DNA from 3 places in the Pelagerythrobacter sp. genome. Region 1 is predicted to be linked to each of the others. Evidence: riboswitches for the same ligand, from Rfam matches in the RefSeq annotation. Region 1 holds a riboswitch; each other region holds the start of a gene.
What was found. A riboswitch is a leader RNA that binds a small molecule or an ion and turns the genes downstream of it on or off. The one in region 1 is predicted to bind cobalamin.
Positions count from the first base shown of each region.

Region 1 (10,508 bases):
GAGGCGGCAGGCACCGATCGCGCGCGCAACCGCCGCCGCGTCGCCGTGCGAAAGCCTGCCCGGAGCGGCGCCGTGGGCGAAGCGGCCGAGCGCGACCACGTCGCGCACCGGCATCGGCCAGGCGAGCGGACGCGCCTGCGGCAGATAGGCGACCTTGCGCGCGCGCGCCGCGGGGGAGAGGCCGCGCACGTCCGCGCCATCGATTGTCGCGCGGCCCGCGTCGGGCGCGAGCAGGCCGAGCGCGAGGCGCAGCAGCGTGGTCTTGCCCGAGCCGTTGGGCCCGATCAGCATAGCGAGTTCGCCGGGCGCGAGGCGCAGGCTCGCCTCCTCGACCAGCGGCGCGCCGCCGACGTGCCGGGTCAGCGCATGGGCTTCGAGCGCGCTCATCCGCCGAGCCTCCCGCGTGCGGCGATCCACACGAAGACCGGCGCGCCGATCAGCGCCGCGACCACGCCGAGGCGCAGTTCGGCATCGGTCGGCAGCAGCCGCACGCCGATGTCGGCGAGCACGAGGATCAGCGCGCCGAGCAGCGCCGAGGGGATCAGCAGCCGCGCCGGATCGTGCCGCACCAGCGGGCGCACGAGATGCGGCGCGACGATCCCGACGAAGCCGATCGCGCCGGCGAGCGACACCGCCGCGCCGGTCGCCAGCCCCGCGCCGAGGATCACCATGAGCCGCTGACGCCGGAGGTCGAGCCCGATGCCCTCGGCCGCCTCCTCGCCCAACGCGAGCGCCGCCAGCCCGCGCCGCGCCGCGAGCATGATCGCGATGCCGAGCGCGAGGAACGGCGCGGCGTAGGCGAGATCGGCGACGCTGCGGTTGGCGACCGTGCCCAATGTCCAGTTGATCATGTCGGCCAGCGTGAAGGGGTTGGGCGCGAGGTTCATCAACAGCGCCATCAGCGCGGCGGAGAAGCTCGACAGCCCGATGCCGATCAGCAGCAGCGTTACCGCCGAGCGGGTGCGCAGCGCGGCGAGGGCGACCAGCAGCGTCGCCGCCAGCGCACCGCCGATCGCGGCGAGCGGCAGGACCAGCGGGCCTATGTTCGCAAGGCCGAAGAACAGCACGAAAGTGGCGAACAGCGCCGCGGTGGCCGAGACGCCGAGGATGCCCGGTTCGGCCAGCGGATTGCGCAGCAGGCCTTGCAGCGCGGCGCCGCTCATCCCTAGCGCTGCGCCGACCATCGCGGCGGCGAGCGCGCGGGGCAGGCGAATCTGCCACACGACGATCGCGTCGCCCGGATTGCCGTGCAAGCCGAGCCCATCCAGCAGCCGCGCGGGCGAGAGCGGGGTCGAACCGAGCAGCAGCGCGAGCGCGATCGCGGCCAGCAGCGCGAGCGCGAGCAGAGCTTTGGCACGGGCGGTCATCGGATCGCCTCGCGCGCTTCGGCCAGCGCCTCGACCGCATCGACCAAGAACCATCCGCCGCAACTCGTCCATGCGCCTTCGAGCGGCACTGTCGGCGCGCGCGCGGTCTGCGCCCGGGCGACCGGGTGGCGCGCGACGCTCCAGGCGTCGGCCCCGTCGAACGAAGCCGCCACGATCACGTCCGGCCGTTCGTAGGCGAGCCGTTCGAGCGGAAGCGGGTTCCAGCCCGGCCGCTGCTGAAAGTTCGCCAGCCCGGCGGCGGTCAGCACTTCCTGGACCAGCGTCCCTTCGCCCGAAGTCACGCCCCCCGGGGTCATGTATAGCGCCGTGGGGCGCGGCCCGGCGGATGGCGGGAGAGCGGCGAGGCGGCGGTCCATGTCGGCGGCGACCCGCCGGGCCTCCGCCGCCGCGCCGAGCGCGCTGCCCACGCGCACGACCTCGTCGCGCACTTCGGCCAGCGTCTGCGGAAAACCGATCTGCACCACCGGCACGCCGAGCTCGGTCAGGAAACCTTCGACCTCGGGCCCGCCACCGTAGGAGCGCACGACCAGATCGGGCTGGAGCGCGATCACCTCGGCCGCGCGCGGACGCACGATCGGCAGGCCCGCGGCCCGCGCGCGCATGTAGGAGAAGCGCTTGCCGGCATCGGGAGACAGCGCCGCGATCGCGCCGCGGTCGGCGAAGCGCAGCACGTATTGATCGGCGCAGTAATCGAGGCTGACGACGCGCTGCGGCGCACCGTCGGGCGGCGTGGGCGCAGGCGCGGGGGTGCAGCCTGCGGCCAGCAGCGCCGCGAGCATCGCGAACAGGGCGGAGCGCGCGTGTCGGCGCATCGCATCGGCTCCCCAAACGCACCGGCTCTCGCGGGGAGGGCATCGGAGCCCCGCGCAGCCTCGACAGTCGTGGCCCGCCGCGCCGGAAAGGCGCGACGCCGGAAGCCCGGCCGGTGGCTGTCGTTTCGGCGGGAAAGCCATGCTTCCCGTCCGCTGGAGCTGACCCGGCTCCCCGGACGAACGACGCGACGGCAGGTTTCCTGGCTTGCGGATCGGCGCCCTCGGACCGTCTTCCCGGCGCCGCCCACGGGATGGAGCGGCGGCCAGTGACGTGGTGGCCCGGGACTCCCCGCCTACAGTTGCGGGCACAGCGCCGGCGTCGAACCGGCTTCCCTCTCGGCCTTGCGCATCGCTGCGCGCGGCACCGTCTGCCCAGGAACCTGCGAGAGACGGCGGCCGGTGTCAATCCCGCGTGCCGGCGGCGCACCTGCGCGGCCCAAGAAAAATTCGGGTTGCCCGGTTTCGCCGCGATGGCGCACAATGCAGGCCTCAAGCCCTCGGCCGGATGCGCCCGCGATGACCGTCAAGCACAAGATCCTGATCGTCGACGATCATCCGATCATTCAGGACGGCCTGCGGATGCTGTTTGCCGGGCACCGCGATTTCGAGATCGTCGGCGCGCTCGATCACGCTTCCACGGTGAGCGCCTTCGTCCGCTCGCAATCGGTCGACATCGTGATCCTCGATCTCAACATGCCCGACGTGCGCGGGGTGAACGTCCTCGCCGAGATCGTCGGATCGAACGATATGACGGTCGTCGTTCTCACCGGCGAGAGCCAGTTGGGCGAGATCGACTATGCGATCAAGCTCGGCGCGCGCGGAGTGGTGAGCAAGGCCGACCCCCCGCGCGAGATCGTCGCCGCGTGCGAAGCGGCGCTGACTGGCGAAGTCTACCTCTCGCCGCAGATACGCGAAGGGATGATCCGGCTGAGCGAAGTGCCGGTGGCGCTGTCGTCGCGCCAGATGGCGATCCTGCACTATCTGGCGCAGGGCGAGAGCAACAAGGAAATCTCGTATCGCCTGTCGATCGCGCAACCGACGGTCTCGTTCCATATCGCCGAACTGCGGCGCAAGCTGGACGTGGCCAACAACCGCAAGATCGTCGAGCGCGCGCAGGAACTAAACCTGCTCTGACGCTCGCGCGAACGCCGGGTGCTCGCGCATCTCGCGGCACAGCGGCTTGACCAGCATCACGGCGACCGATTCGGCGAGCCGGCCGCGGGTGATCGTCGTGTCGTCGTACGTCGCCGCCGCCGGCTGGAGGCCCCGAGCACGGGCTTCGCCGAGCGCGCCCTCGAAGGCTTCGCGGCGATCGAAATCGAGCACGCGCCAGCCCGGCGTCGCCGCGTCGAGTTCGTCCGCGGTGCAGATGCTCACTTCGGGGCAGGCGCAGGGCAAGGTGATCTGCAGCCGCGTGCCGGCGGGGCCGGACGAGACGACGTCCAGCTTGCCGAACAGGCTTTCGATCAGGCGCCGGGCGGAGCGAAAGCCCGAGCCCGATCCGCGCCGCTCGTCGCCCGCGGTCGATCGCGGCGCGCTGTCGTCGCGCAGTTCGCGCACGAGTTCGTCGGACATGCCGATACCCGTGTCGACGATCTCTATCACCGCCAGGCCGCCCTCGGCCCGCATCGCGATCCGCGCGCCGCCCGCCTCGGTGTAGTGGTAGGCGTTGCTGAGGAGGTTCGCGAGCGCGCGCATCAGCATCGGGCGGTCGGATATCACCACCGCCCCCTCGTCGATTTCGGCTTCGAGCGAGAGCCCCTTCGCGGCGAACGGGGCCTTGAACATCATCGTCAGCGGCTCGACCAGCGCGCCGCCCTTGAACGCGCTGAGCGCGAGGAAACCGGATTCGCTGCCGACCAGCGCCGCGCCCGACATCGTGGTGGCGGCGATCCCGCCCAGATAATCGGCCGAACTGCGCAGGATCTTCGCCAGCTCGCGGTTCGATCCGGGCTGATCGTCGCGCTCGAGCACGTCGACCGCGCTGTTGAGCGCGAGGATGACCTGGCGGCTGTCGTGGCCCGAGGCGTGCAGCAGCGCGTTCTGGCTGTTGACCGTGGCGAGCGCGAAAGCCTTTTCTTCCGCCAGCTTTGCCGCACTTTCGCTGATCGCCAGCCGCTCGGCCATCGATTGCGCATAGTTCGCGTCCGCCGCGCGCTTGTCGGCCTGGATCTTCTCGAGGTTCAGACCCAGCGCGAGCGTGACCATCAGCGATTCGAACAGCCCCACCGGGCCGGCCAGATGCCAGTTGATCGGCAGCCACGTGAACACGCCCATCGAGGCGATCGCGGCATAGACTATGAACAGCGCGAGACTGCCCCAGCCGATCAGCAGCGGCCAGAGCTGGGGGCCGATCCGGCGGATCGCGGCGAAGCCGATAAACGGCAGGAACAGCGCCACTCCCACCGTTATGAGCCAAGTGGCGAGGTGGAGAGCGTTGCGCAGCGCGGGATCAAAGAACGCGAGGCCGGTCTGGAGCGCGATCACGGCGAGGCTCGCCGCGATCAGCAGCCGGAGCGCGAGGTCGCGCCGCGGGAACAGCGTGCGCGTGCGCACGAAGCTGCGCGCGAACTGCGCCATCGCCGCGGCGAAGGCGCACTTGATCGCATCCTCGATCGCCAGCCCGAGCACCGGGCTGTCGGCGAGGAAGAAGATCGTGAAATAGCCTTCGGCGTGGATCGTGGTGAGCACGAAGAAGCCCTGCGCGAGCGCGAGCCAGGCGAATTCGCGGTGCCCGGTGATGGAGAAGAACAGGAAGTTGACGAAGACCAGCACGCCCACACCCAGCACCACGCCCGCGACCATGGCAATGTTCGCACGGCGATCCTGGAAGAAAGTGCCGTAGGTCTCGATCCGCAGCGGCATGTAGGTCGAATTGTCGGACAGGAAATCGATTACGATCGTCTTCTCCTGCCCGGGCTCGAGCACCAGCTCGGTGCTGAACGCCTGGTAGGTCCGCAAGTTCTCGCTCGCCGCCGCGGGGTCGGTGCCGTCGACCAACAGCTCCAGCCGGTCGCCGGAAATTTCGTACAGCCGGAAATAGCTGAGCGAACCGCGCCCGGTGGTGAGGATCCAGCTTCCCGCGCGGTCGCCCGCGTTGCGCACGCCGAGCGCGATCGCGGTGCGCTGGCCCGGAGGCCCGAAATGGACCGCGCGCCCCGCGATCGGCCGCATCGGTTCGGTCAGGATGCGTGCGGGCGACAACGCACCCACCGCGCCGAGATCCTTCGAGTAGCGGACATAGGGGGCGACCGGCGGCGCGTCCTCGCCGGGCTGGAGCTGGGCTACGGAAAGCGGTTCCTGCGCCGCGGCGGGACGCGGCGAAAGCGCCAGCATGCATGCCAGCACGAGCGCCCCCAAGGCGACGATCCAACCCCCCTGTTGCATCGGACCGGAAGTCTTGCCCGGCCCGACCGGGTTGTCAATTCATGTCGATCGCCGCCAACGCCTTGCGCATCTGCGCCAGCGCGGCGGCTTTGAGCTGATGAACGCGCGGCACGCTGACCGACAGCACGGCGGCGATCTCCGACAGATTGAGTTCCTCGACGAAATAAAGCTGGATCACGAGCTGGTGGCGATCGCCGAGCGATCCGATCGCGGCGATCAGGCTTTCGCGGTCTTCGCGCTGGAGAACCTGCCGCTCGGCGTCGGGCTCTTCCGAAGCGAAGGCGACGTCGGTTTCGGAATAGCATTCGTCGATCGAGGCGATGCGCGTTTCCGCCAGCTCGCTTTCGAGCCGGAGATAGTCGTTCGTGCTCATCCCGAGCCCTTCCCCGAGTTCGGCGGCGGAAGGCTCGCGTCCCAGCTCGCCGTGCAGCTTCGTTTTCATGTCTTCGATCATGCGTCGCCTAGCCCGCGCGCCGCGCGGATCGGGCGAGGCGCTGCGCAGCAGGTCGACCATCGCGCCGCGCACGCGCAGCTTGGCGTAGGCGGCAAAGCCGTCGTCGCTCGGCGAATCGTGCCGCTGTGCGCATTCGGTGAGGGCGACGAGCCCGGCCTGCATCAGGTCCTCGACGTCGATCGTCGGCCCCCCGCTGCCCGACAGGTGCCAGGCAAGCTTGCGCACCATCGGCAGGAACCGGGTCACCCGGTCGCCGACGGGCTCGCGATAGGCCTCCGCGGCGGAAAAATGCGAATGGTCGAGCTTCATGCGGCCATGGCCTCCATGCCGGTTTCCTGCGTCGGGGCGATGGGCGGCGCGGCGCCGTTCTCGCCGCCGACGACCGCGATCACCTCGATGGGTTGCGCGACGGGCAATTCGTTGATCGAGAGAACGGCGCAGCCCGGCGCACGCAGGCGCAGCAGCCCGGCGAGCGGGCGGCGGGCGCGCGGCTGGACGATCAGCGCGGGGGTGCCCGCGCCAGCCGGGCGTTCGGCCAGGATCGCCGCGATCCGCTCACCGATCGAGCGCGCGAGGTCGGGTTCGATCACCACGTTGCCGCTGACCGGATCGTGCATTCCGCCGACGACCATCTCTTCCAGTTCGGCCGCGAGCGTGATGACCGGCAGGCGCTGGTCGGGCGGGCACAGGCTGCCGACGAGCATCGGCCCGAGATCGGCGCGCAGCATGTCGACCAGCTTTTCGTGCTCGGTCGTCTGCTGCGCGGCCTGCGACAGGCTCGCGAGCACCGGGATCGGATGCGCGAGCGTGATCCCGTCGGCGAGCAGCGCGCGCAGGAGGCGCGTGATCGCGGCGAGCGAGAGCGGCTGCGGAGTGATCGTCTCGACCAGTTGCGCGTGGCGATCGCGCACCATGTCGAGCAGTTCGCGCACCTGGTCGGGGCCGAGCAGGTCCTGCGGGCGGGCGGAGAGAAGCTGGTTGACGTGGGTGGCGACGACGCTCTCGGCATCGACCACCAGGTAGCCCTCGGCCACCGCGAGATCGCGCGCCGAGGCGTCGATCCACACCGCCGGGCAGTTGAAGCTCGGGTCGTGCGTCGCTTCGCCCGGGAGCGGACCGAGCTGGCCCGCGTCGCCGGTGTCGATCGCCAGTAGGCGGTCGGCGCGCAGGCTGCCCGAGCCGAGCGGTGCGCCGCCCAGCGTGATGCGATAGCGGTCGGGCGCGAGGTCGAAGCTGTCGCGGATGCGGAATTGCGGGACGACGAAGCCGAACGCCTGGCACAGCTGGCGGCGCAGCCCGGTGAGCCGCGCGACGAGCGGCGCGCCGCGCTTCTCGTCGGCGAGGTGCACCAGCCCGAAGCCGAGTTCGACCGTGACCAGCGCCTGCTCCGACACGTCCTCGATCGCGATCCGGGTGGGATCGGGCGCGGGCGCGGGCTCGGCGGCGGGGACGAACTTCTTGCGCTTGCTCAGCACACGCCACAGCGCGAAGGCCACCGCGGCGAGCGGCAGGAAGACGGTCTGCGGCATCGCCGGGATGAAGCCCATCGCGGCGAGGATGCAGCCGACCGGCAGCCAGATGCCGGGTTCCGCGAACTGCCCGCCGATCTGGCCGGTGAGGTCGCGGGTGTCGGACACGCGGGTGACGATCACCGCGGCGGCGATCGACAGCAGCAGCGCGGGGATCGAGGCGACCAGCGCGTCGCCCACCGCGAGGGTGACGTAGAGCGCGCCCGATTCGCTCGCCGAGAGGCCATGCGAAACCATGCCGAGCACGAAACCCGCGACGATGTTGACCAGCAGGATCAGCAGCGCCGCGATCGCGTCGCCCTTCACGAACTTGCTTGCACCGTCCATCGAGCCGTAGAAGTCAGCCTCGGTCGCGATCTCGCGGCGGCGGGCCTTGGCTTCCTCGGCGGTCATCAGGCCCGCGGCGAGGTCGGCGTCGATCGCCATCTGCTTGCCGGGCAAGGCGTCGAGCGTGAAGCGTGCGGACACTTCCGACACGCGGCCCGCGCCCTTGGTGACGACGACCAAGTTGATGATCATCAAGATCATGAACACGAACAGGCCGACCGCGAAGTTGCCGCCGATCAGGAAGGCGCCGAACGCCTCGATCACCTTGCCCGCCGCAGCCTCGCCCTCGTGCCCATTCATCAGCACGACGCGGGTGGAGGCGACGTTGAGCGCGAGGCGTAGCAGCGTCGCGAACAGCAGGACGGAAGGGAAGGAGGAGAAGTCGAGCGGCTTTTCCGCGTTCATCGCCGCCATCAGCACCGCGACCGAAAGCGCGATGTTGAGGACGAAGAACACGTCGAGCATCATGGGCGGGATCGGCACGACCATCAGCACGATGATCGTGAGGATGCCGACCGGCAGCGCCATCGAAGGCGCGAGGAAGCTGCGCCAGGTCACAGCCCGAAGGCCCTGAACTTGCCGTAGGCCTCACCGACCTGGCGCGCCGCGCGGCCGCCGAGGCCGTCGCTGCCGCCGCCGAAGGTCGCCTGCAGCGTTTCGGCCATCGAGGGGCGCGGGGCGACCGGGGCTGGTTCGGCAGTGAACGTGCGCCGGGCATGCGTGAAGGCGGCGGCGGGCGTCGCGGGCATGTAGCCGCCGGGCGATGCGATGCCGGGAATGCCGCCGCTGCCGTCCTTGGCCCGTTCGACCTTGTCGCGCACCAGCGCCATCACGTCGCCGACCGAGCGCGCGCGGCCCCCGGCATAGAAGATGCCCGGATTGGCCTGCGCGGGCTTGGGAAACAGCGAAGCGGCGGGCGCGAGCGGATTGTCCTGCAAGGCGCCGAGGAAGCCCTTGGCGCCGCCCGAACCGAGGAAGTGCGCGAGGTAGAGTTCGGCATGGTCGGGTTCGCGGCCGAGGAAGCCGCGCAGCTCGCCCGCGTTGTCGCGCGCGAGTTCGGCCGCCATCAGCGAGGAAACTTCGGGATCGAAGCGCAGCGCCATGATCTGCGCGCGCATTCCGGCATCGCCGACGCTGGCGCGCCCGCCCTGCCGCGTGATCGCCGCCTCGGCCCAGTCGAGCCCGTGCGTGCGGCCATGGCGGTCGAGCGTCTCGAGCCAGGTCGAGGAGATGAACTGATAGAGCCCCGAAGCGCTCGAGGTGCGCGCGCGGGCGCCGCTGTCGAGGTTCGATTCGATCTTCGCCTGCGCCAGCAGGTAGTCGAAATCGACCCCGGTGGCGGCAGAAGCGCGCGCGATCGAACCCTGCACGTCGCCGTGCCGCGCTGCGCTGGCTTGAACTGATGTGACCTCTGGCAAGGATGCCCCCGGCGTGATTGCACTCGCCGGGGTTCAAGCAAGAGGTGTGCCAGAACGGCTCAGTCGTACCTATCAGGCGTGGTAGGGGATCTCGCGCGCGACCGAGGGACGGCCCGCGCCGTAGAGGCTGATGCGCCCGGCGAGCGAGCCGAGCCGCGCTTCGACGTTGGCGGCGATCAGGTTGCGGATCTTGCGGTTGATCTCGTTGAGGCGCGTGACCGCGTCGAGCAGGCCGCGGCATTCCTCGTCGAGCGGGCCGGAGGCCTTGCGCTCGATCGCTTCACACAGCCCGAGCTTGTCGTCCGAGCAGGTGCGGATCGAATCGAGGTCGAGACCGGCAAGCGCCTGCCGCTCGTTTTCCAGCAGGGCAAGCAGTTGCCGCAGCGCGTCTTGCAGGGACATGTCGGTGGTCATCGCTCGTTCCTCAACATGAAACCGCCTGCGATGATCGCGTCGGCGGTCTTGCGCGGGTCGAGCAGGTAGCGGCCCTGCTCGATCGCGTTGCGGATGCGGTCGACCCGCGCGTGGTCGACGGGCGCTTCGGTTCCGGCGAGGCCGACCGCGGCGAGGGCGGCGGCGCCGGTCTGGTCGGCATCGGCGGCAACCGGCCGCACCCGTTCCGACCGCGCCACGGGCGCGGCGGCGCGTGCCCGCGGGCGAGCGGCGATCGCTTCCGTCCCCTGATTGTCGATCCGGTCCATCGGTCCGCTCCATTGTGTTGCGGAACTGAGGACGGCGGCTTGCGCGGGAATTTAAGGCATCCCGCAGAAATTTGCCGCTTACGGCAATTCCATGCCGACCCGGCCCGGCTGGATCACCCGCGCGCGGATCGGATCGCGCTTCTCGCCCACGGGGCGCACCTTGATCCAGTCGCCCACGGCGCCCGCTTCGAGCGCCTCACCCTGGCGCGATACGGTGAAGCCGCTGCCCTGGATCGCGATCGACACGGCTTCGCCGCGCGCGACGATCGGCTCCGCACGGGCGTTGCCGGGGCCGCCGGAAACCGGCACGAACAGGCGCCAGCCGCCCGAGATCGGGCAGCGCACGAGCACCGTCTGGTTGCTGCTGCCGTACCATTCGAGCGCGAGCGGCATCGGGCATTGCGAGAGCTTGAGCCGGCGGTCGACCGGCAGGCGCGCGCCGCCGGCCGCGCCCTGCGGCGCACCGGTGAACTGCGCGACCTCGCGGTCGAT
Region 1 is NZ_JAYSGI010000004.1:51,936-62,443, forward strand. It holds gene ACE3QC_RS12235 (ABC transporter ATP-binding protein) at 1-387, opposite strand, end outside; gene ACE3QC_RS12240 (FecCD family ABC transporter permease) at 384-1,367, opposite strand; gene ACE3QC_RS12245 (ABC transporter substrate-binding protein) at 1,364-2,200, opposite strand; cobalamin riboswitch at 2,373-2,584, opposite strand; gene ACE3QC_RS12250 (response regulator) at 2,717-3,334, shown strand; gene ACE3QC_RS12255 (sensor histidine kinase) at 3,320-5,587, opposite strand; gene ACE3QC_RS12260 (sigma-70 family RNA polymerase sigma factor) at 5,622-6,350, opposite strand; gene ACE3QC_RS12265 (flagellar biosynthesis protein FlhA) at 6,347-8,425, opposite strand; gene ACE3QC_RS12270 (lytic transglycosylase domain-containing protein) at 8,452-9,267, opposite strand; gene ACE3QC_RS12275 (hypothetical protein) at 9,388-9,729, opposite strand; gene ACE3QC_RS12280 (flagellar biosynthesis anti-sigma factor FlgM) at 9,726-10,016, opposite strand; gene ACE3QC_RS12285 (flagella basal body P-ring formation protein FlgA) at 10,095-10,508, opposite strand, start outside.

Region 2 (10,508 bases), on a different contig from region 1:
CGCGCGCGGAGTGAATGTCGTAGACCCCCGGCCCGATCGCACTGGGATAGCGGTAGCGGGCGAAGGCCTCGAGCAGCTCCATCTGCGACCGCGCGGTCTCGATCGAGATCACGTCGGTGTCCATTGCTCCGATCGAGGGCAGGATGTCGTTGAACTCCGAATAGCACATGTGCGTGTGGATCTGCGTCGCATTGCCGACCCCGGCGGCGGCAAGCCTGAAGCAGTCCACCGCCCAGTCCAGATAGCGCTGCCAGTCGCGCTGGCGCAACGGCAGGCCTTCGCGCAGCGCCGCTTCGTCGATCTGGATCGCCTTGCAGCCTGCGGCTTCGAGGTCGAGCACGTCGTCGCGGATCGCGAGCGCGATCTGGCGACAGCTCGCTTCGCGCGGCTGGTCGTCGCGCACGAAGCTCCAGTTGAGGATCGTGACCGGGCCGGTGAGCATGCCCTTGACCGGCCTGTCGGTCAGCCCTTGCGCAAAGCGCCACCAGTCGACCGTCATCGGCTCGGGCCGCGACACGTCGCCATAGAGGATCGGGGGGCGAACGCAGCGCGAGCCGTAGCTCTGCACCCAGCCGTTCACGGTGAAGGCGAAACCGGCGAGCTTCTCGCCGAAGTACTGGACCATGTCGTTGCGTTCGAACTCGCCGTGGACGAGCATGTCGAGGCCGACTTCCTCCTGCCAGCGGATCGCGCGCTCGGTTTCCTCGCGCAGGAACGCGCCGTAACTCGCCGTGTCGAGCACGCCGCGGTTGTGCTCGGCGCGCGCCTTGCGCACGGCGGCGGTCTGCGGCAACGAGCCGATGGTGGTGGTCGGGAAAGCCGGAAGATCGAGCACTTCGGCCTGCGCGCTGATCCGGTCGGCGTGCCCGGCGCGGCGCTCGCGCATGTCGGATGTGAGCGCCCCGATCCGTTCGCCGACCGCGCGGTCGTGGATGCGCGTGGCGGTCTTGCGCGCAGCGCTGGCACGTGCGGCGACCGCCAGTTCGTCCGCCACGCTGTCGCGACCGTCGTCGAGCGCCCGCCGCAACAGGTCGAGCTCCCCGATCTTCTGCACCGCGAAGGCGAGCCACTGCTTGAGTTCGTCGTCGAGCTTGCCTTCCAGTTCGAGATCGACCGGTACGTGCAACAGCGAGCACGATGGCGCGAGGATCAGGTCGCGCTGCGCGGCCAGGGGTTCCAGCCGATCGAGCAGCGCGGCAACATCGGCGCGCCAGATGTTCCGGCCGTCGACCACGCCGAGCGAGAGCAGGCGATCCTTCGGCACCGCCTTGAGCACCGCGTCGAGCTGCTCGGGCGCGCGCACCAGATCGATGTGCAGCCCCGCGACCGGCAATGAGGCTGCGAGCGACAGGTTGTCTTCCAGCCCGCCGAAATAGGTGGTGAGCATGACTTTCGGCCCGGCGCGACCGAGCTTGGCGTAGGCGCGGGTGAAGGCCCTGCGCTGGCGCTCGGACAGATCGGTAACCAGGATCGACTCGTCGATCTGCACCCATTCCGCCCCGGCGTGCCGGAGCAGGCCAAGCAGCGTGGCGTAGTGCGCGAGGACATCGTCGAGCAGGTCGAAGGGGTCGATGCCCTGCCCCTTGGCGAGGCTCAGCCAGGTGATGGGGCCCAGCAGCACGGGGCGCGTTTCGAAGCCTTGCGCCCTGGCTTCGCGATATTCCTCGAGCGGCTCGAGCCTGCCGAGTTGGAGCCTGGCGCCCGGTTCGATCTCGGGGACGATGAAATGGTAGTTGGTATCGAACCACTTGGTCATTTCGCCCGCGGTGACGCTGCCGTGCGCGTGGCCGCAATCCGCCCCGCCCGTACTGCCCCGCGCCATCGCGAAATAAGTATCGAGCCCGGCGTCCTCGGCGCTTTCCACATCGTAGCGCGCCGGGATGGCGCCCAGCATCATGCTGGTGTCGAGCACGTGATCGTAGAGCGAGAAATCGTTCGACGGCAGCCAGTCGGCGCCCAGCGCCTTTTGACGCGCCCAGGCGGCGGTCCTCAGGCCGGCGGCGGCTTCTTCGAGTTCGGTCTGCGTGATCTTGCCGGCCCAGAACTTCTCGAGCGCGAACTTCAGTTCGCGGCGTGGGCCGATGCGGGGAAACCCCATGGTAGCTACGGAAACGGTCATCTTCATATACCCCGATGAAGACGGGGCGACCGATCGGGCGCGCGCGCCGGACGCGCGGCGGGAAGCCCGGACGCGCGCCATGCAAGCGACCAGACCGGGCACCCCGCCGGTGGACGTTATCGCGTCGGAGGCAGGTCTCCTGGCTCGCGGGTCGACACGGAGCGGTCCGTCTTCCCGGAGGCGAGCCCCAGTGACATGAATGGACCGCCGCTCGCCGCTTACAGTTGCGGGGGCAGCGCCGGCCTTGCCCCTGTCGAGGCGCACCGGCTTCCCGTCTTAGCTCCGGCGCGGCGAACCGGCCGGAGAACCTCGACGCAAGCGCAATCGGCGCTTTGCTCGACCGCGTCAAGAGTGCATATAAGGATTTCTTTATATCCCTCCCAAGCCCCGTTCAGTTCATCGGCAGCCGACTGCCTCAACGAAGTCAATCTGCCCGCGTCCAAACTTTGGTCCGACAGAACATCATTACACAGCCTTTCACCTGGAGATTTCCATTTGGAAGTAACGTGAGCTTACCCGAGCGTCCCCCGTCCCCAGTCTCAGGATCGTACACCGGACCGCCCGTCCATTCGGCCGGTCCGCCGCTGAAATTTTTCAGCACGACTAGGCCTTTGATGCGACGTGAGCGGAGCTTTGCATCGGAATTGCGGACATCTCGCAGATCGGGGTTGGTCTTAAGTCGCGAGGCGGCCGCCACTTTGCCGCAATAGGCGTTGCCACATCGATAGATCTCGACTTTGCCGCCTTCGCTTCCGGTGTTCCATAGTCCCGTAATATCTCTGGCTTCGGCCATCGCGGGGACAGCGAGCAGACCAGCGACCGCGAAAGCGAGTATCATCCTCTTCACGTCGTAACTCCCTTGCCTGTATCAAGCTCGAGCTCTGCAAGAGCGGCTTTCAACAGGTGACGATCATCCACCTGCCACGGATGAAATCCCGGTCGCATGTAGATGAAAACTTCGGCGAGCAGCTTCCGCATCGGTCCGGGACGGCCGTAAAGATATGCCAGGAGTTTCGCCCACGTTGGCACGTTATTCTTCCCATCCTGCGCGAGCAAATCCGCCGTGTTGCGATATATGACATAGTGGAAGCGCATGCTGGTTACGGCCATTACCGCACTGCGTTTGAGCCAACGGCGAAATCGCGTCATCTTGCGTGTCGCGACGAGATAGGTGTCGAACGCGACTGCCTTATGCTCGATTTCCTCGATCGCATGCCATTTCCACAAGCGAGCAGGTTCTTCGGACGCACCCTCGAGATGCAGTGGGTCGGCCAGGAGGTCATTCGCGAGCGTGGCCGTAAAGTGCTCGAGAGCACACGTCGCGGCGAGTTGCTGCACGGGTGAACGTCGCCGGGCCCAGCTGATTGTGCGGCGCGCACGTTCTTCCAGCGGTGCGATATCGAATCCTGCTTCGGCAGCCTGGCGATTGAACACGACATGCTCGCGAGTGTGCATCGATTCCTGATAGATGAAATCCTCGATCTGCTCGCGAAGCAGTTCCGGCGTTTCGTCCTTGAAGTGGCGCACCGCGGTCATGAAGAACTTCTCGCCCACGGGGAATGTCGACGACAGGGCGTTGAAAAAGGCGGTTCGGCCAGCATCTCCTCCGTGCCACCAGCGGTCTAGGGCGACATCCCTTCCAAATCGCAGGTCGCGCCTGTGGATGCTATCCGGTTCAGGTGTCACAGCGGACATCGTCGAGGGCTCCAGTACAATATTTACACTGATGTAAATATCTAATCGCTGATCAGTAGCAAGCGATATTTTCGCACTTTCCGCTCGAAGCGAGATCCATCTACGAAATTTAAGCTTCTACTACATGGCCTTAGGCGAATTTTCCCAGAAGCCGAAAATTACCGGTGACGGCAACACCGAGCGCGACAACGATCCTTGTTGACATCGTTGTTAGTGATGATAGCGTTTGGAGCGTTTGGAGCGTTGGGTCGGTAGCGGGCGCGACAGGTTTCGCCGAGCGTGGGTGGAAGCCTTCTGGCTTTAGGCCTGCACGACACGACAACGAAAATACGTTCCTGCCGGGGTCGGCTCTCGTCGGTCCGGACAATGGGGCAAAAAACGGGGAGAGGACTTGATGGGAAGTTTCCTGGCTCGCGCAGCGTGCACGACAAGCATTATTGCCATTGCCGCGTTCGGCGCGGTGCCCGGTCAAGCGCAAGACGCCGCGCAGCCTGCTGCGACCATCGGCGCGATCGGCGGCGATGAAGTCGAGCCGGGTGGGAACGTGATCATCGTCACGGCGCAAAAGCGTGAGGAATCCATTCTCGACGTGCCGATCGCCATTTCGGCGATATCGGCCGAAGCACTCGATAATCAGAAGATCGAGGGTGGTTCGGAGTTGCTGCGAGCCGTTCCCAATGTGAACTTCTCGAAGTCGAACTTCAGCATGTACAATTTCTCGATCCGCGGCATCGGCACGAAATCGATTTCCGCATCATCGGATCCGGCAGTCGCTGTGAGTTTCAATAATACCCCGCTGATTCGCAATCGCCTGTTCGAATCCGAGTTCTTCGATATGGCGCGGGTCGAGGTTCTGAGGGGGCCGCAAGGAACGCTTTACGGTCGCAACGCGACCGGCGGTGTCGTCAATCTCATTCCGGCGATGCCGACGTCGGAGTTCGAAGGCGAAATCAGCGGAGAGGTGGGGAGCTACGAAACCAGGCGCCTTGGCGGAATGATAAATATTCCGATCGGCGACGCCCTCGCCTTTCGCGCGGCAGGAGCTTGGACCAAGCGCAAGGGCTACGACTACAACACGTTCACCCGTAACGATGTGAACGGTCGCGATCTCTGGTCGACGAGAGCGATTCTCGAATGGGAGCCGAGCGACCGTTTCAGGGCCAATCTGATCTGGCAGCATTTCGAGGAGGACGACAACAGATCGCGGACGGGCAAGAACCTGTGCACGCGTGATCCGGGCAAGACCATGATCGGCGACACGCCGGTTCCGGGTGTCACTCCGTTCGAACCGATCCCGCTATCCTCCAAGTTCAGCCAGGGTTGCCTGCCGCGATCACTGTACGACGACGACGCTTTCGGAGCGCCCAATGCAGAAGCGCTCGCATTCATCGCCGCCGGGCGGCTTGTCGTCACTATGGGGCTGGACCCGACGACCGGAGAGGTAGTGCCGGCCTTTCTCTCCGGCGATCCCTTTGCGAATGTTGTGCAATCGCGAAATCTTCGAGAAATCGAAACCAGTTACGACCCCGTTTTTCGTGCCAAGAATGATCTAGTCCAATTCAATGCCGATTTCGACGTTTCGGATGGTTTGACGTTTGTTTCTCAGACCGCATACGCACGCGATCGCTATTATTCGTCCCAAGACTATAACAGGTTCGTGTCGGATCCGATTTTCAATGACACCTCGGGCCTTGTGGATCTTTTCTTCGGCGCACCAATAAGCCAAGAGTTTGCGGCACCTGGAGGAGTGTTCACCGACCCCCAACTTGGAGCGTCGAACCGTCTTCTAGCAATCGACATCAGCCGTTCCCGTAACCGTCAGTGGTCGCAGGAATTTCGCCTGCAATCGGAGTGGGACGGGCCTTTCAATTTCAATATCGGTGCCAACTACCTGAATTTCAAAACTCAAGATGATTATTTCGTACTGAACAACGCTTTCTCATACATCGCCTACAACCTTTACAATAGAAAGGGCGCTCCTCCGGAATACGTCGACTGCAATCCAGACACCACGGAATTCGACTGTGTTTATGTCGACCCCAACCCACTGGGTAATCTAAATGAGCTGGGCCATAACTATTTTTTGAGCCGGAACCTGGTCACGACAGAATCCTGGGCCGCCTTTGCCGAAGGTTATTTCAATGTCACGAACAATGTGAAAATCACAGCCGGCATTCGGTTCACGAAAGACAAGAAAACAACCACGCCGGTTTCCAGCCAGCTGCTGCTTGGGGCCGGCACGAACGGAACGAGTGGCGGGTCGATCGCCGGGGGTTACCCCGAAGATCCTGATGTTGTCCAGAAATGGTCGGAGCCCACCGGTAGGCTTGTCGTAGATTGGCAGCCTGATGTGAGCTTTTCCGACGACACGCTGGTTTATGCTTCCATCTCGCGCGGCTATAAAGGCGGCGGTACCAATCCGCCCCAGCCGGATATCGACCCGTTCGTAGTGCAATTCCAGCCGCTGCCAGCGACTTTTGAGCCTGAGTATCTTACGGCTTTTGAGATCGGCACCAAGAACAGTTTCGACAACGGGCGGCTTACTCTCAGCGCGACGGGCTTCTACTACGATTATGAGGGTTACCAGATTTCCAAGATCGTCGATCGAATCTCGTTGAACGAGAATTTCGATGCGACGAGTTGGGGGCTGGAGTTTGAGGCCGCCTGGCGGCCGTCGCGTGCCTTCCGTGTAGACAGCAACCTGGGATATCTCAAAACACGTCTCAAGGAAGGGGCGCAGTCCATCGACGTGATGAACCGGACGCAGGGTAATGAAGACTGGGTGTTGATCCGGCCCTGGTTGCAAATACCATCGAACTGCATTGCACCGCGCGAACTGGTCGAAACCGTGCTGGCCAATCCGATTTCCGCGTTCGGCCTCGGATTCCCCGCGCTAGGCGCTTTCTGCGGTGGGTCGGCGGAAACGGGTGCGTACGACCCCGACACCACCGGCCTCGATCTATCGCAATTCTATGGCTTCACGTACAACCCGCTGACCGATGCGCCCAATGGAGGCCGCGGCTTCTACGCCGATCTCGAAGGCAATGAGCTGCCCAATGCGCCGCGGCTGACCTTCAACATCGGCGCCCAATACACATTCTTTATCGAAGACGGAGATTGGGAACTGACATTCCGCGGGGACTATTACCGGCAGTCGAAGAGCTACGCACGGGTCTACAATACCGAGTACGATCGCCTAAAGGCCTGGGATAATGCAAACCTCGCGATAACCCTTGAAAGGCCCGCTTCACAGATCGCCTTCCAATTTTACGTGAAGAACGTCTTCAACGACACGCCGATCACGGATTTCTTCACAAACAGTGACGATTCCGGACTGAGCACGAATGTATTCACGCTCGATCCGAGGATTTTTGGCTTCAATGTCAGCAAGCGGTTTTAATTCTGTCGTGAGTCGCGCCTGCGCCATCTCCCAAATGCAGAAAGCAGGACGGCGCTCGCCGCAAAGTGGCCGGCAAGTTATATGAGGTTGCAATTAAAATGCGGAAGAAAGACATAATATATCCATAGTATTTATATTGACATTCATGTCAGCGTAAATATTATCGAGTCGCGGACTTTGAGTGCGCGGAACAAATAAAATGAGAGGATTCAGTATGTTAAAGAAACTCGGAATCGCAGTCGGCGCTGTCGGGCTTTGTGCCGCTCCCGCAGCGATGGCGGACACCTACACGCCCGCGAGTACTTCGACGTTCTCTGGTCCCGTTACGGTCCAAAAGGACGGTCTCGCCTACAATTGCACTTTGACGGTCAACGTCGATGCCACGGCCGGATCCAGCGCTTCGGTAACCGGATCTCTGAGTGGTGCCTTTCCTTGCTCGCTGATTGCCGTAAATGGCACGGGCACCGCCTTCTACAACGGCACCAATCTGACTATCTCGGGTCTGGTGATCGATCCGCCGATCAGTTCGGGAACGTGCACCGGCCCCATCAGAACGGTGTGGGGAGGCAATTCGGTGTCGCCGCGCAGGATCACCTTGAGTGTTCCGCTATCGAACTCGTCTGCAACCAGCGGCGCCGCCTGTAAAATGGCCGGCACTCTGACGCAAACCGCGGGTGCTCCGGTCAGCATCACTCCGTGAAAACACCTTTTCAGGGCAATTAGAAGCTCCTCAAACTGCAGAGGCGCGCGTCATTACGCGCGCCTCTTTTTCCCGTTGTCAGTCAGGTGGTGACAAGTTTTCCCTTAGGGCATTCCTATTCAAGTCAGTGCGCCTCTTCACCGGAAAAACTCATTACAGCCGACGCGGCTCAAGGCCGCTTTTATCTCTAGGTCAGGCTTTTCGGGTACATATTTAGCAATTCTCGCTATCGCGGCGCTCGGCTCGCCCTACGCTGCATTTGCACAGGACGGCTCTGCCGAAGTCGCCGAGCCAACCGGCCAACCCGTTCAACTGAATGACGACTCCCTCGACGATGGCGTGATAATCGTTCGCGCAAAGCGCTGGGGGCAGGCCGATATCGAGGCCGAAGCGGCAATCAAAGAGAACGAAATCGAATCGTTTGGAGCAAACACCATTGGGGAGCTCCTCGATGCCATCTCTCCTGTATTAGACCCCTCCGGAGGCGAGCCGGAACTGTTGGTCAACGGCAAGCGAATTACCAATCCTGCCGAACTCGAGGATTATCCCAAGGAGGCGTTGGCTCAGATTTCCCTGCTGCCGAGAGAAGCGGCAGCGGCATATGGGGTCGAGCAGGATAAGCGTGTCGTCAACCTGGAACTCAAGCAGCATTTTGCTAGCTGGACCGGCGAAGCGGCGGTGCAAACGCCGACATCCGGCGGCAGGCGAAGCGTCGCCCTGACGGCCGGTCGCTTCACGATCGATCAAGATACTCGTTGGAACGTCGGGGCGACTTTCTCGCATGACTCCGAACTCTTGCGAAGCGAACGCTCGCTTCCCGCGCAGGCAGCACCTTTAGAGTGGACAGGCGGCCCGGACGATGCGGGGGCACAATTCGACCCCGACGACGACACAGCGCTATTGCCGCGGGCACAATCTATCGGCTTCAACGCCAATGTCACTCACCCCGTGGGATCCTTCAGTGGCACGCTGAATCTTGCAGCGAACCGCAACAACTCGACGCTGAAAATCGGCCCTCCTGTCGTTATTTCCCGTCCAGCGAGTAACCCTCTTGAACCCAGACTGCTTGAAGACCGGCGAGGCTTAGCTTCGAGGAGTGCGCTGAAATACCTTCAAAACTCCAGAAGCTTCAGTACCGGCATATCGCTAACCGGCGCGGTCGGGGGGTGGCAGTCCAACATAGGGCTTCGATACAGTGTCAATTGGGCGGAATCTGTCCGACAACTAGGATACGCGGAAATTACGTCGCCACGGCCGGGCGATATGGATGCAAACCCAAGCGTCGCTGGGCTCTCAAGGACGCCCCAGGCCGATCGGTTGCGCTCGACGACTGAAACCTACAATCTTTCGCTGACCTCGGGCAATTCCATAGTCACCGTGCCCGCCGGTCAGGCCCGTGCGAGCCTGTCGTTCAACGCAAATCATCTGCGGTCCAAGGTCACCGGCGCCGGCACAGTCACCAACGACAATACAACGTCGTCGAATGCCAGCGAGCAATTCGATGGCCTGCTCTCGCTGTCGGTTCCGGTTGCCAGTGCATCGGCTGATTTCCTGAAGCCTCTTGGAGAATTGACGGTCAGCACGACTGCCGCATTTCGCAAGGTTAGCGGGGCGGCGATGAATTTCAGACTCGGCAGCGCGCTCGACTGGTCTCCGGTCACGTCGGTCAATCTGCGAGTGGCCTATTCGCGGGAGAACAGCGAGCCCACCTACAACGAGCTCTACGCGCCGCGCGTCGAAATCCTGAACCGTGTCTTCGATTTTACGCGGGGAGAGTACGTGCAGCCGCTGTTCCGCTTCGGTGGGAATGAAAATCTCGCTGGCGGAAGCCTGAAAATCTTGTCGGCCGATCTTTTCGCCACCCCTTTCGGCCAAAATTTCGTATCGCTAGATTTCGGATACCGGCACACCATCGCGAGGGGCGGAGTAGCCTCTTTCCCTGAATTAACTCCTGATGTGGAAACCGCCTTTCCTGAAAGGATTTATCGAGACCAAACAGGGCGGTTGGTCGCGATCGATGCACGGCCGATAAACATCGGCTTCGATGAAACGAGACGGCTTACGAGTGGACTTTCGCTTCGCTGGTCGGAAGACTCCGGCGTTCTCGAAGATGCCAAACCGCCGTGGACGATTACGAGCTCGCTGACATTTCAATGGGACCTGGAAAACGAAACGGAAATTCGTCCCGGCCTCGGCGTTATCGATCGTCTCGAAGGACTGGGGCAGGCGCGCCACAGCGCCGAATTTCAGCTCAACGTTGGTCGCAACGGCCTCGGAGTTACCCTCGGAGGAACTTGGACCGGCCCTGCCAGCGTCAATGGCGGTTCAGAAGTCCAATATCGCTATCCTGCATCCACGACCGTAAATCTCGGCGCCTTTGTCGAGCCCGCATCATTGATGGCAAAAGAGAGCAATAACGAATGGATCGAGGCTCTGAAGTTGTCCGTGGACGTTCAGAACGTTTTCGACAGCAGACGCTCGATCGAATCTTCTACCGGACTGGAGGGGTATTCGCGCGACGAACTCGATCCACTGGGCCGGACCATCCGCTTTGCGGCGAGCGTTCAGTTTTGAAAGAAAAGTCCTGCCTGCAA
Region 2 is NZ_JAYSGI010000002.1:89,050-99,557, forward strand. It holds gene metE (5-methyltetrahydropteroyltriglutamate--homocysteine S-methyltransferase) at 1-2,119, opposite strand, end outside; cobalamin riboswitch at 2,231-2,446, opposite strand; gene ACE3QC_RS07425 (DUF2147 domain-containing protein) at 2,544-2,957, opposite strand; gene ACE3QC_RS07430 (metal-dependent hydrolase) at 2,963-3,814, opposite strand; gene ACE3QC_RS07435 (TonB-dependent receptor) at 4,209-7,214, shown strand; gene ACE3QC_RS07440 (hypothetical protein) at 7,429-7,914, shown strand; gene ACE3QC_RS07445 (hypothetical protein) at 8,254-10,488, shown strand.
Region 2: linked by a shared signal. The riboswitch ahead of metE (5-methyltetrahydropteroyltriglutamate--homocysteine S-methyltransferase) and the one ahead of ACE3QC_RS12245 (ABC transporter substrate-binding protein) in region 1 are both predicted to bind cobalamin.

Region 3 (10,508 bases), on a different contig from region 1:
TCGGTCGCGTCGCTGTCGTCGAGCAGCAGGCTCTCGGTCACTTCCAGTTCCAGCCGCGTGGGGTCGAGGTTCGCCTCGCGCAGCGCGTTGAGGATACCCAGCGCCGCGCCCGGCGCCTTGATCTGCAGCGGCGAGAGGTTGACCGCGATCGTCACGTCGTCGGGCCACTGCGCCGCCGCCTTGGCCGCCTGGCCGGTGATCCAGTTGCCAAGCGTGACGATCACCCCGGTCTCCTCGGCCACGGGGATGAACTCGTCGGGGCGCATCTCGCCCTTTTGCGGATGGAACCAGCGCACCAGCGCCTCGAACGTGCGGATGCGGCCGGTGGAAAGGTCGACGATCGGCTGGAAGAAGATCGACAGCTCGTTCTTCTGGATCGCGCTGCGCAGCTCCGCCTCGATCTCGCGCCGGCGGGCGAGGTCGCGGCTCATCGAGCTGTCGAAGAAGCAGGTCTGGCGCCGGCCGCCCACTTTGGCGTGATAGAGCGCCAGGTCGGCCGCCTGCATCACGCTGTCGGCGTCGGCGCCGTCGTCGGGCAGCACCGCCACGCCGAGCGACGCGCCGATTTCCAGCCGCTCGCCGTCGATCCGGACCGGGCGCATGATCTCGGCGTGGACCTCGCTCGCCAGCCGCATGCAGTCGGCGCGGTTGTCGACTTCGCAGAAGATGATGAACTCGTCGCCGCCGAAGCGCGCCACCGTGGCCCCGTCGGGCGTCACGTCCTGCAGCCGCCGCGCCACGCTCTGCAGCAGGCGGTCGCCGATCGGGTGGCCGAGCAGGTCGTTGACTTCCTTGAACCGGTCGAGGTCGATCCAGATCATGCCCATCATCTGGTCGGCGGGCACGTTCATCAGCTTCTCGACCATCTCGTGGTTGAGCCCGGCGCGGTTGGCCAGCCCGGTCACCGCGTCGGTCCGGGCGAGGTTTTGCATCTTGGCGGCCAGCCGCGCGCTGGTTTCGGCGGCGGCGATGTTGTCGCGCAGCACCTTGAACACGTTCATCGTGATCGAGGCCATCGCGGGCACCATCAGCACGATCGTCACCGCGAAGGCGTAATAGGCGAGCGAGCCGAGATAGAGGCAGGCGGCGAACATCGGCATGCAGACGAGGATCAGCTGGCCGATCGCGATCGTCGGGCGGCCTGCGTTGCGCGCGCAGATCGCCACGCCGTAGCCGATCGCATTCGCCGCCAGCAGCACCTTGCCCGCCGGCTCGACCTCGAGGATCAGCGAGGCGGCCGCCACGGTGCCCATCAGCAGGGCGTACGTGAACGCGCCGACTTCGTAGAAGATCTCGAGCTTGCTCGTGCTCGCCTTGCTGTCGGGCGAGAGGACGACGGCCACGGCCACGCGGACGAGCGCGACGACCGTCAGCGCGAGGCTGAGCACGTAGAGCACGGTCGATCCGCTGAGCCAGGCGACCACCAGCGAAGCGGCGATCCCGCTCGCCGCGCCCGCGGCGAGGCTGCTGGGCAAAGTGTAGAGCGTGCGGACGAGCGTGCCGCGAACGCGTTCGGACAACGCGTCGCCTTTCGTGAAATAGGCCAGGGCCCAGTCTGCCTCGTCCTTCGGATCGCTGCTCGCCATAGGGACCGGCCTAGCGAAAAGTGGTCACCGCATAGTTAATAGGCCGCTTACAGATCGACGAAACGCGCGGGAAACCCGGCGTTAGGCATCCGACGCCGGCCGCAGCGGCGCGCCGGCGCGCGGTCCGGCTCGATCGCCTTCCGCCTGTTCGATCGATCGCGCCAGCCGCGCGTCGAGCGTACGGCAGATGCCGAGCCACCAGTCGTAGCGTTCGCGGTCGCCCGCGAAGAAGGCGCGTTCGGCCTGGCCCCGTGCCTCGTGCGCGGCGCCGATCCCGTATTGCGCGAAATGCCGCAGCGCGGCGTGGAGCAGGCGGTCGTCGGCGCGCTCGTGGCAGTTGTCGTTGGCGGCGGTGGCGGGGGCGCGGCGGCGGAGGACGCGGGCGATCGGCGAGTCCGCGTTCAGACGCGAAGCGGCGAAATGGACGGTCATGCGGAGAAGGCCCTCTTGCGGGGTTGCGACTTCCGCGGGTTTAGGCGCCAACTCGTGAAGCGGGGGTTTTGCGCTAGGGTTTCCCCGTTCTTAACCCTTGTCGGCCGGTCAGCGCGCCTGGCCCGGCTCGGCGATCCAGCGACCGCTGTTGGCGTATTCGGCCTTTACCCCGCCGCCGCCGGGCAGGTCGCTCGCGGTGAAGGCCGCATCGCCGCCGCGCGCCTCGACCGCCGGCGCATAGTCCGGCGCGGGCACGCGGGTCGCGGCAGGCGGGGCCGCGCCGATCGCGGCGCTGCGCGCATCCTCGTAAGCGCGGGCGAGCGCCACCGGGTCGGACGCGGCGGCCGGTTCCGGCACGCTCGAGCGCGGGTGGGGCGCGGCCAGCGGCTCGCCGCCGCGATAGGCCGCGGTGAACGCGGCAGGCCGCCCCGCCGCACCGCGCCAGCGGTAGAAGCGGTGCGCGCCGATCACGCCGACCGTGTCGAGGCTCGGCGCCCAGTACGGGTTGATCCAGATCGTGTGGTAATGGGTCGCGAGGCCCACCGGCGCGTAGGTTTCGCCCGCCAGCGCGCGCCGGGCCACGCCCATCGCGCGGTCCCACGCCGCCTTCATCGGCTGGCGCGCCAGCGAGCCGTCGCAGGTGAAGGTAAACTGGCACCCGGTCGTCCGCTCAGAACCTTGATAGACCACGCCGCACACGCTGTTCGGATAGCTGGGGTGCGCGACGCGGTTCAGCACCACCTGCGCCACCGCGCGCTGGCCGCCGATCGCTTCGCTCGCCGCCTCGTAATAGACCGCGCTGGCGAGGCATTGCAGCGCGCGCGCCTTGTCGATCCCGGTGCCCGCCGAATGGAAGGCGCGCGCCGCCGGCCCCGCATTGCGCACCGCGGCGAGTTCGGCCGCCGCGCCGCCCGCACCGGTCAGGTCGAACACGCGCGCGCCGTTCTCGATCGCGGCGTAGTCGGCGCGCGGCGCGGCTTCGAGGAAATAGAACGCCGAGCCGGGAAAGCTCTGGCCCGCGCGCTCGAACGGCATCGGCTTGACGGCGGATGTGGCCGCCTCGTGCCGGGCGTCGGGGGCGAAGGCGCGCCAGTCGTCCGGCGCGGCCATCGCCGGAACCCCCACCGCGGCGATCAGCGCGAGAATCCGCCGCCCGCGATGCTTGCCCGCCAGCCGCGCCCACAGGCTCGCCTGCCGGCGGCGCGCGCGAAGCTGGAAGGCAGGGGTGCGGGCAGGGGTCACGGCGATCCTTGTGCTTGCGGCGCTTGCAGCGCGCCCCGGCGCGTACCAGCGCGACCGGTGAATTTCGACCGCGCCGCACGGGCTGTCCCTTGGCGGAACACCTCGCAAGCGGCGGTTAACGCGGACACTTTCCGCCCGGTTACCGCGCGGCCATCTTGTGCACCCGCGAAGCCGCCGCTAAGGGCGCGCGCACGTCATGGGTTGTCGGCGCGTTTCCCTCGGGAAGCGGGCGGACCGAAGAGGGAAGGGGGTAGGGAGGTCGTCTCCCGGGGCCTCCGCTGCCCCCGCAACTGTGACCGGGGAGCGCCCGCTCCACATGCCACTGGCCGATCCTTCGGGGGGCCGGGAAGGCGGTGCGAGGCGTGACGATCCGGGAGCCAGGAGACCTGCCCGTCGACGGTCGTTCGTGCTGCCGGGCGGGGTGAACCGGAAGCAGGCGGAAGGGGCATGTGCCCCTGCTCCGTCATGGGCGACGTTCGCACATGACAGGAGGTATAATGCGTAACCATCTGATTATCGGCACGGCGCTCACCGCGCTCGCCGCTCCGCTCGCGGCGCAGGACAGCGCCGGGACGTTCTCGGAATTCCGGCCCGAGGAAACCCAGATCACCGTCACCGCCACCGGCACGCGGATCGAGCTGGAGGATACCGGTCAGCCGATCACCGTGATCGGCGAGGACGAGATCGAGAGCGTGCAGGGCGCCGACCTGACCCGCGTGCTCGAGCGCGTGCCGGGCCTCACCTTCAGCCGCAACGGCGGGCCGGGCGCGGTGACCCAGGTCCGCGTGCGCGGTGCGGAGGGCGAGCAGCTCCTCGTCCTGCTCGACGGGGTGCGCGTGGCCGATCCGGCCGCACCCGGCGGCGGGTTCGATTTCGGCAACCTGCTGGCAGGCAACCTGTCCAAGATCGAGGTGCTGCGCAGCTCGAACTCCACGATCTGGGGCTCGGACGCGATCGGCGGCGTGCTCGTCGCCAGCACCCGCGCGGCCAGCGGGCTGGAAGCGAGCGCCGAATACGGCGCGCGCGATACCGCCACCGGCACGCTTTCCGGCGGGATCGGCGGCGACCGCGGCTTCCTCGGCGGATCGGCGAGCTACTACCGCACCGACGGGTTCTCGCAAGCCGCGAGCGGCGCCGAGGCCGACGGGTTCGAGCAGTGGGCGGTGAACGGCCAGGGCCGGCTCTACCTCTCGCCCAGCGTCGAACTGTTCGCACGCGGCCGCTATGCCGAAGGCGACGTCGACCTCGACGGCTTCCCGGCACCGAACTTCGTGCTCGCCGACACCGAGGAAACGCAGCACACCCGCCAGTATTCGGCCTCCACCGGCGCGATCTACGACACCGGGCCGCTGTTCGTCAGCGCGGCCTACTCGTTCGCCGATACCGAGCGGGTCAATGTCGATCCCGTCGCTGGCGCCGACCCCACGTTCACCAGCGACGGCCATTCGGACCGCGTGGAACTGCGCGGCGAATGGCGTCCGATCGGCCCGCTGCTGGTGAATTTCGGCGCGGAGAACGAGTGGGCTTCCTACCGTACGTTGTTCGAGGAGGAGCAGGACACGCGCATCTTCGGCGCCTACGGTCAGCTCGGGATCGAGATGGGCGGGCTCGCCGCGCATGCGGGGATGCGGGTCGACGATCACCAGCGCTTCGGCACCGAAACCAGCTTCGGCGGCGACCTGAGCTACGTCCTGACGGGCGAGCTGCGGCTGCGCGCCAGCGTGGGCGAGGGCTTCAAGGCGCCGACGCTCTACCAATTGTTCTCCGACTACGGGAACGAGGCGCTCCAGCCCGAACGCAGCACCAGCTACGACGTCGGCCTGGTCCACGGCGATCGCTCGCTGACGGACACGCGCTTCTACGGCTCGGCCACGCTGTTCCGCCGCGACGCGCGCGACCAGATCGAGTTCGCGAACTGCGACACCAACTGCGACACGCGGCCCTTCGGCTACTACGTGAACATCGGCCGCGTGCGCGCCGAAGGGTTCGAATTCGAACTCGGCGCGCGTCCGTCCGACCGCTGGATCACCCGCGCGGTCTACTCGTGGACCGACACCGAGAACCGCACCCTCGGCGCGGCGAACGCGGGCAACGTCCTCGCCCGCCGTCCGCGCCACGCGCTCACGCTCTCGGCCGACTGGGTCAGCCCGCTGGCCGATCTCACGCTGGGCGGCGACGTGCGCATGGTCGGCGATTCGTTCGACGACGCGGGCAACTTCACCCGGCTCGACGGCTACACGCTGGCCGGCGTGCGCGCCGCGCTGCCGTTCGGCGAACGGTTCGAGGTATTCGGCCGGGTCGAGAACCTGTTCGACGCCGAATACCAGACCGTCGCCGGCTACGCGACGGCAGGCCGCAGCGCCTTCATCGGCGCCCGCGCGCGGTTCTGAAGGCTTCCGGTGCCCGGCTTCGTTTCGAGCCGGGCACCGATTTGGGTCTCACACGAAGACACGAAGGCACGAAGAAATATCGCGACACGAAGTGTCGAAACCAATCTGCAAGCGGGTATCTTGCCGCCTGACCATCATTGGGTGCGGCTTCGCCGCCGGCACAACATCTTTGTGCCTTCGTGTCTTCGTGTGAGAAAAACCAGGCCCGCCCCCTCCTCGCCGTGAGGAGGGGGCGGCCACGATCACTGCGCCCCGTCGCCCGTGGTCTGCGGCGGCAGCGCGCCGTCCGACGTCGCGCCCGCATCGCCGCCGTCGCCGGTCAGGCCGCGCGCCTCGAGCATCGGGGTCACGTCCGGCTGGCGCCCGGCGAAGTTCTCGAACATCTCGAAGTAGTCCATCGTCCCGCCCTTGCTGAGCACGGTGTCGCGGTAGTGATCGCCGTTCTCACGGGTCAGCCCGCCATTGTCGAGGAACCACTTGCGGCTGTCGCGGTCGAGCATCTCGGTCCACAGGTACGAGTAATACCCCGCGCTGTAGCCGGTCGCGCTGGAGAAGATGTGGTTGAAGTAGCTGCTGCGATAGCGCGGCGGCACCAGATCGACCTCCAGCCCCAATTCCTCCAGCGACTTGCGCTCGAAGGCGTCGACCTTTTCGGGCGTGTCGATCGCGGCCGCCTGCTGCGGGTTCAGCGCGTGCCACTTCATGTCGAGCAGCGCGGCCTCCACCGTCTCGCCGAAGTCGTAGCCCTGGTTGAACTTCGCCGCCGCCTCGATCTTCTCGATCAGTTCGGCCGGGATCGCCTCGCCCGTCTGGTAGTGCTTGGCATAGTTGCGCAGCACCTCGGGATAGGTCGCCCACAGCTCGTTCACCTGGCTCGGGTACTCGACGAAATCGCGCGCCGTCGCGGTGCCCGAGAGGCTGGCGTATTTCTGGTTGGCGAAGAAGCCGTGCAGCGCGTGGCCGAATTCGTGGAACATCGTGTTGACGTTGTCGAAGCTGACGAGCTGCGGCTCGCCCGCGTTCGCCTTGGGGATGTTGAGCACGTTGTAGATCACCGGCTTGGTGCCGTAGAGGTGGCTCTGGTCCACGAAGTTGCTCATCCACGCCCCGCCGCGCTTGCTCGGGCGCTGGTAGGGGTCGAAATAGAAGATTCCGAGCTCGCTGCCGTCCTTGTCGAACACGGTGTAAGTCGTCACGTCCGGGTGATAGACGGGCAGGTCGGTGCGCTGTTCGAAGCGCAGGCCGTAGAGCTTGTTGGCGGCATAGAACACGCCGTTTTCCAGCACGCTCTTGATCTCGAAATACGGCTTCACCGCATTCTCGTCGATGTCGTAGCGCGCCTTGCGGACCTTCTCGGCGAAGCGATACCAGTCCCACGGCTTGACCTCGAAATCGCCGCCCTCGGATGCGATCTGCTCGTTCAGCACCGCCGCCTCGCGCCGCTGCGTGGCGGCGAGGGCGGGGACCATCTGCTGCATGAAGTCGAGCGCGGTCTTCGGGTTCTGCGCCATGCGGTCGTACATCACGTAGCTCGCCCAGTCGGGCTGGCCGAACAGCGCGGCCTTCTGCGCGCGCAGTTCGGCGATATCGGCCAGCAGCGTGCGGGTATCGTTCTCGTCACCGTGGACCGAGCGGTTATAGCTGTTCATGAACAGCTGCTCGCGCGTGGCGCGGTCTTCCATTATCGGCAGCAGCGGCTGCTGCGTCGTGTTCTGCAGCGCAATCACGTATTGCCCGTCCAGCCCCTTTTCGGTGGCGAGCTGGGCCGCCGCCTGGATGTCCGAATCCGACAGCCCGGCCAGCTTGGCCCGGTCGCTCACCACCAGCGCGCCGTCGACCGTCGCCGCGCGGACTTTCTGCGAAAACTCGGTGGTCAGTTCGGACAGGCGCGAGTTGATCGTCTTGACCTGTTCCTTCTGCGCCGGGTCGAGCATCGCACCGGCGTGGACCATCTGCTCGTAGGTTTCCTCGAGCAGCTTGGTGTCTTCCGCCGTCAGGTCCAGCGAGGCGCGGTTGTCGTAGACCGCCTTCACCCGCTCGAACAGCACCGGGTCGAGCGTGATCGCGTCCGAATGCTGCGACAGCTTGGGGCCGATGTCGGCCTGCACCGCGTCCAACGTATCGTTGGTGTTCGACCCGGTCAGCGCGAAGAATACCGTGGCCACGCGGCCCAGCATCCGGCCCGAGGTTTCGAGCGCGACGATCGTGTTCTCGAACGTCGGCGCTTCGGGGTTGGCCTTGATCGCCGCGATCTCGGCGTTGTGGATCGCCATCGCCTGCTCGAACGCAGGCTGATAGTCGCTGTCCTGGATCTTGGTGAAGTCGGGCGCGTGGAACGGCAGCGTGCTCGGCTGCGCGAAGTATCCGGTGCCTGCGGGAATATCGGCCGAGGCTACTACATCGGAAGCGGACTGCATGTTGCCCTCCTGCATGGTGGAACAACCCGCCAGCGCGACGGCAAGGGCGGTGGTGGCCAGGATATGGGCCTTCATGGTCTCTCCAGTTCAGGTTTGGCGCCGGCGCGTGCGAAAGGCGCGGCGAATACGGGATGAAATATCACCCGGCGCTTGAACCGGAGATTGCCCGCGATTGCAAGGGCGTGCTCAACCCAGCGGATAGCGCACCAGCGCATCGTATTGCGAACCCGCGGGCGTCAGCCGGCTCGAATAGAGCGCGAAGGCTTCCACCCGCCAAGGCTTGCTCGCCAGCAGCGCGTGGCGCGCCAGCCAGCCGCCGATCGGTCCGCTCGCGCGGTTGAGGCGGGCGAGGGTGATATGCGCCGCGAACTTGCGCGTCTCCGCCGCTAGCCCGGCGGCGCGGCACGCCCGCTCGACCCGGCGTTGCAGCACGGCGAGCGGCTCGCTCGCCTCGACCCCGGCCCACAAGGTATGCGCCAGTCCCTTCTTCTCGAAATATCCCACCCCGCGCAAGGCGAGGTCGAACGGCCCGCCCGCGACCCGCGCCAGCGCGTCGGCGAGGTCTTCCGCCTGCGGCCCCTCGATCTCGCCCGCGAAACGCAGCGTCAGATGCAACTGGTCGTCGTCCTGCCAGCGCGCGCCCGCGACACCGTCCATCGTGTCGATCAGCATGTCGCGCACCACGGCGGGCGGGCGGATCGCGGCGAAGAGGCGGTGCATGGGGGCACGTTACAGATCGCGCCGGGTGCGCGCCAGCGGCGGCACGCGGGATTGCCGCCGCAGGATGCGCCGTTTCGTGCGCGTTTGGGGCTTGATCGGGCCGAGAACGCCGATAGGCACGGCGAATGCCCGATGCCGCATCCCTAGCCTCCGACCCCGATTGGCTTCCCCATCGGATAGACATGGCCTCCGGCAGGATGGGCTTCCTCCGGCTCGCGCGCGAGCAGCTCGATGGTCCGACGTTCCTCGCCGATCGAACTCCGGGTTCGGCGGACCATGAAGCATCGGTACCGCTCGGCGACGTGCTCGGGATGGCGCCAGCCACAGGTCCGCTTCATTTCATTTTCCATACCGCGTTCTGCCGCTCCACATTGCTGGTGCGGGCGCTGGACCTGCCGGGAATCTCGGCCGGATTGAGCGAGCCCGGCATCATCGGCAGCCTGGCCGGTGCCGGTCGGCAGGGCGCGCCGCTGGTCAAGCCCGTCCTCGATCTCCTCTCGCGTCGGCATGGGGACGAGCGGGCGGTCATCGTCAAGCCGACCAATCATGCGAACATGTTGATCCCGGCCCTGCTCGATGCGCGCCCCGATGCGCGCGGCGTACTGATGACCAGCGCGCTCGATCCGTTTCTGCTGTCGGTGGCGAAGCGGGGCATGATGGGGCGCCGCTGGGGACGCCAACTCTATTTCGAGCTGATGGGTTACGCGGGCGTCGATCTCGGCATGGATGGCCCCGAGCAGTTCGCGATGACCGACCTTCAGGCGGCCGGTCTCGCCTGGTTCCTGAACCGCCGCTATTTCTCGATGCTGCGCGATAGATACGGCGAGCGGCTGATCTGGCTCGACGGCGACCGCTTCGACGCGGCCCGCGCCGCCACCCTGCTGACTGTCAGCCGGCATTTCGCGCTCGACCTCACGCCCGAACGGGCGGACGCCGTGGCATCGGGCGATCTCTTTTCCAGCCACGCGAAGCTGGGGGGCGATTTCGACGCGCGAAGGAAAAGCGAAACGGAGCGGGCCGCCAGTCGCGTGACCGAGGAAGAGATCGCGCAGGTCGGCGAATGGATCGGGCTGATCGCGCGGCAGGCGGGCGTGGACCTGACGCTCGGCGGGAACTGATCCTTCGCGGACTGCGGCCCGCAAGCCATGTCCTCGCCGCCCGGCCCGTCCGGTTGCAATCGGGGGCCGGCCTCCCACATCGACCGCGCGAGCCGGACCATCACATCTGCCGATCGCCCACATCCTGCTGACGGCGGCGGCTCTGTCGCTTTAGCTTCTTGACCCACGTGAACATTTGCGGAACAGACGCGCGCTATGGCACTCACCAAAATTTCCGTCCGCGGCGCCCGCGAGCATAACCTCAAGGGCGTCGACATCGATCTGCCGCGCGATGCGCTGATCGTCATCACCGGGCTGTCGGGTTCGGGCAAGTCGTCGCTGGCGTTCGACACGATCTATGCCGAGGGGCAGCGGCGCTACGTCGAGTCGCTCTCGGCCTATGCGCGCCAGTTCCTCGAGATGATGCAGAAGCCCGATGTCGAGCATATCGACGGGCTCAGCCCCGCGATCTCGATCGAGCAGAAGACCACCAGCCGCAATCCGCGCTCGACCGTGGCGACCGTCACCGAGATCTACGACTACATGCGCCTGCTGTGGGCGCGCGTGGGCGTGCCCTATTCGCCCGCGACGGGCTTGCCGATCGAGGCGCAGACCGTCTCCAAC
Region 3 is NZ_JAYSGI010000001.1:116,722-127,229, forward strand. It holds gene ACE3QC_RS00650 (putative bifunctional diguanylate cyclase/phosphodiesterase) at 1-1,586, opposite strand, end outside; gene ACE3QC_RS00655 (hypothetical protein) at 1,668-2,018, opposite strand; gene ACE3QC_RS00660 (cell wall hydrolase) at 2,127-3,260, opposite strand; cobalamin riboswitch at 3,471-3,669, shown strand; gene ACE3QC_RS00665 (TonB-dependent receptor plug domain-containing protein) at 3,758-5,650, shown strand; gene ACE3QC_RS00670 (M3 family metallopeptidase) at 5,893-8,142, opposite strand; gene thpR (RNA 2',3'-cyclic phosphodiesterase) at 8,254-8,787, opposite strand; gene ACE3QC_RS00680 (hypothetical protein) at 8,913-9,905, shown strand; gene uvrA (excinuclease ABC subunit UvrA) at 10,101-10,508, shown strand, end outside.
Region 3: linked by a shared signal. The riboswitch ahead of ACE3QC_RS00665 (TonB-dependent receptor plug domain-containing protein) and the one ahead of ACE3QC_RS12245 (ABC transporter substrate-binding protein) in region 1 are both predicted to bind cobalamin.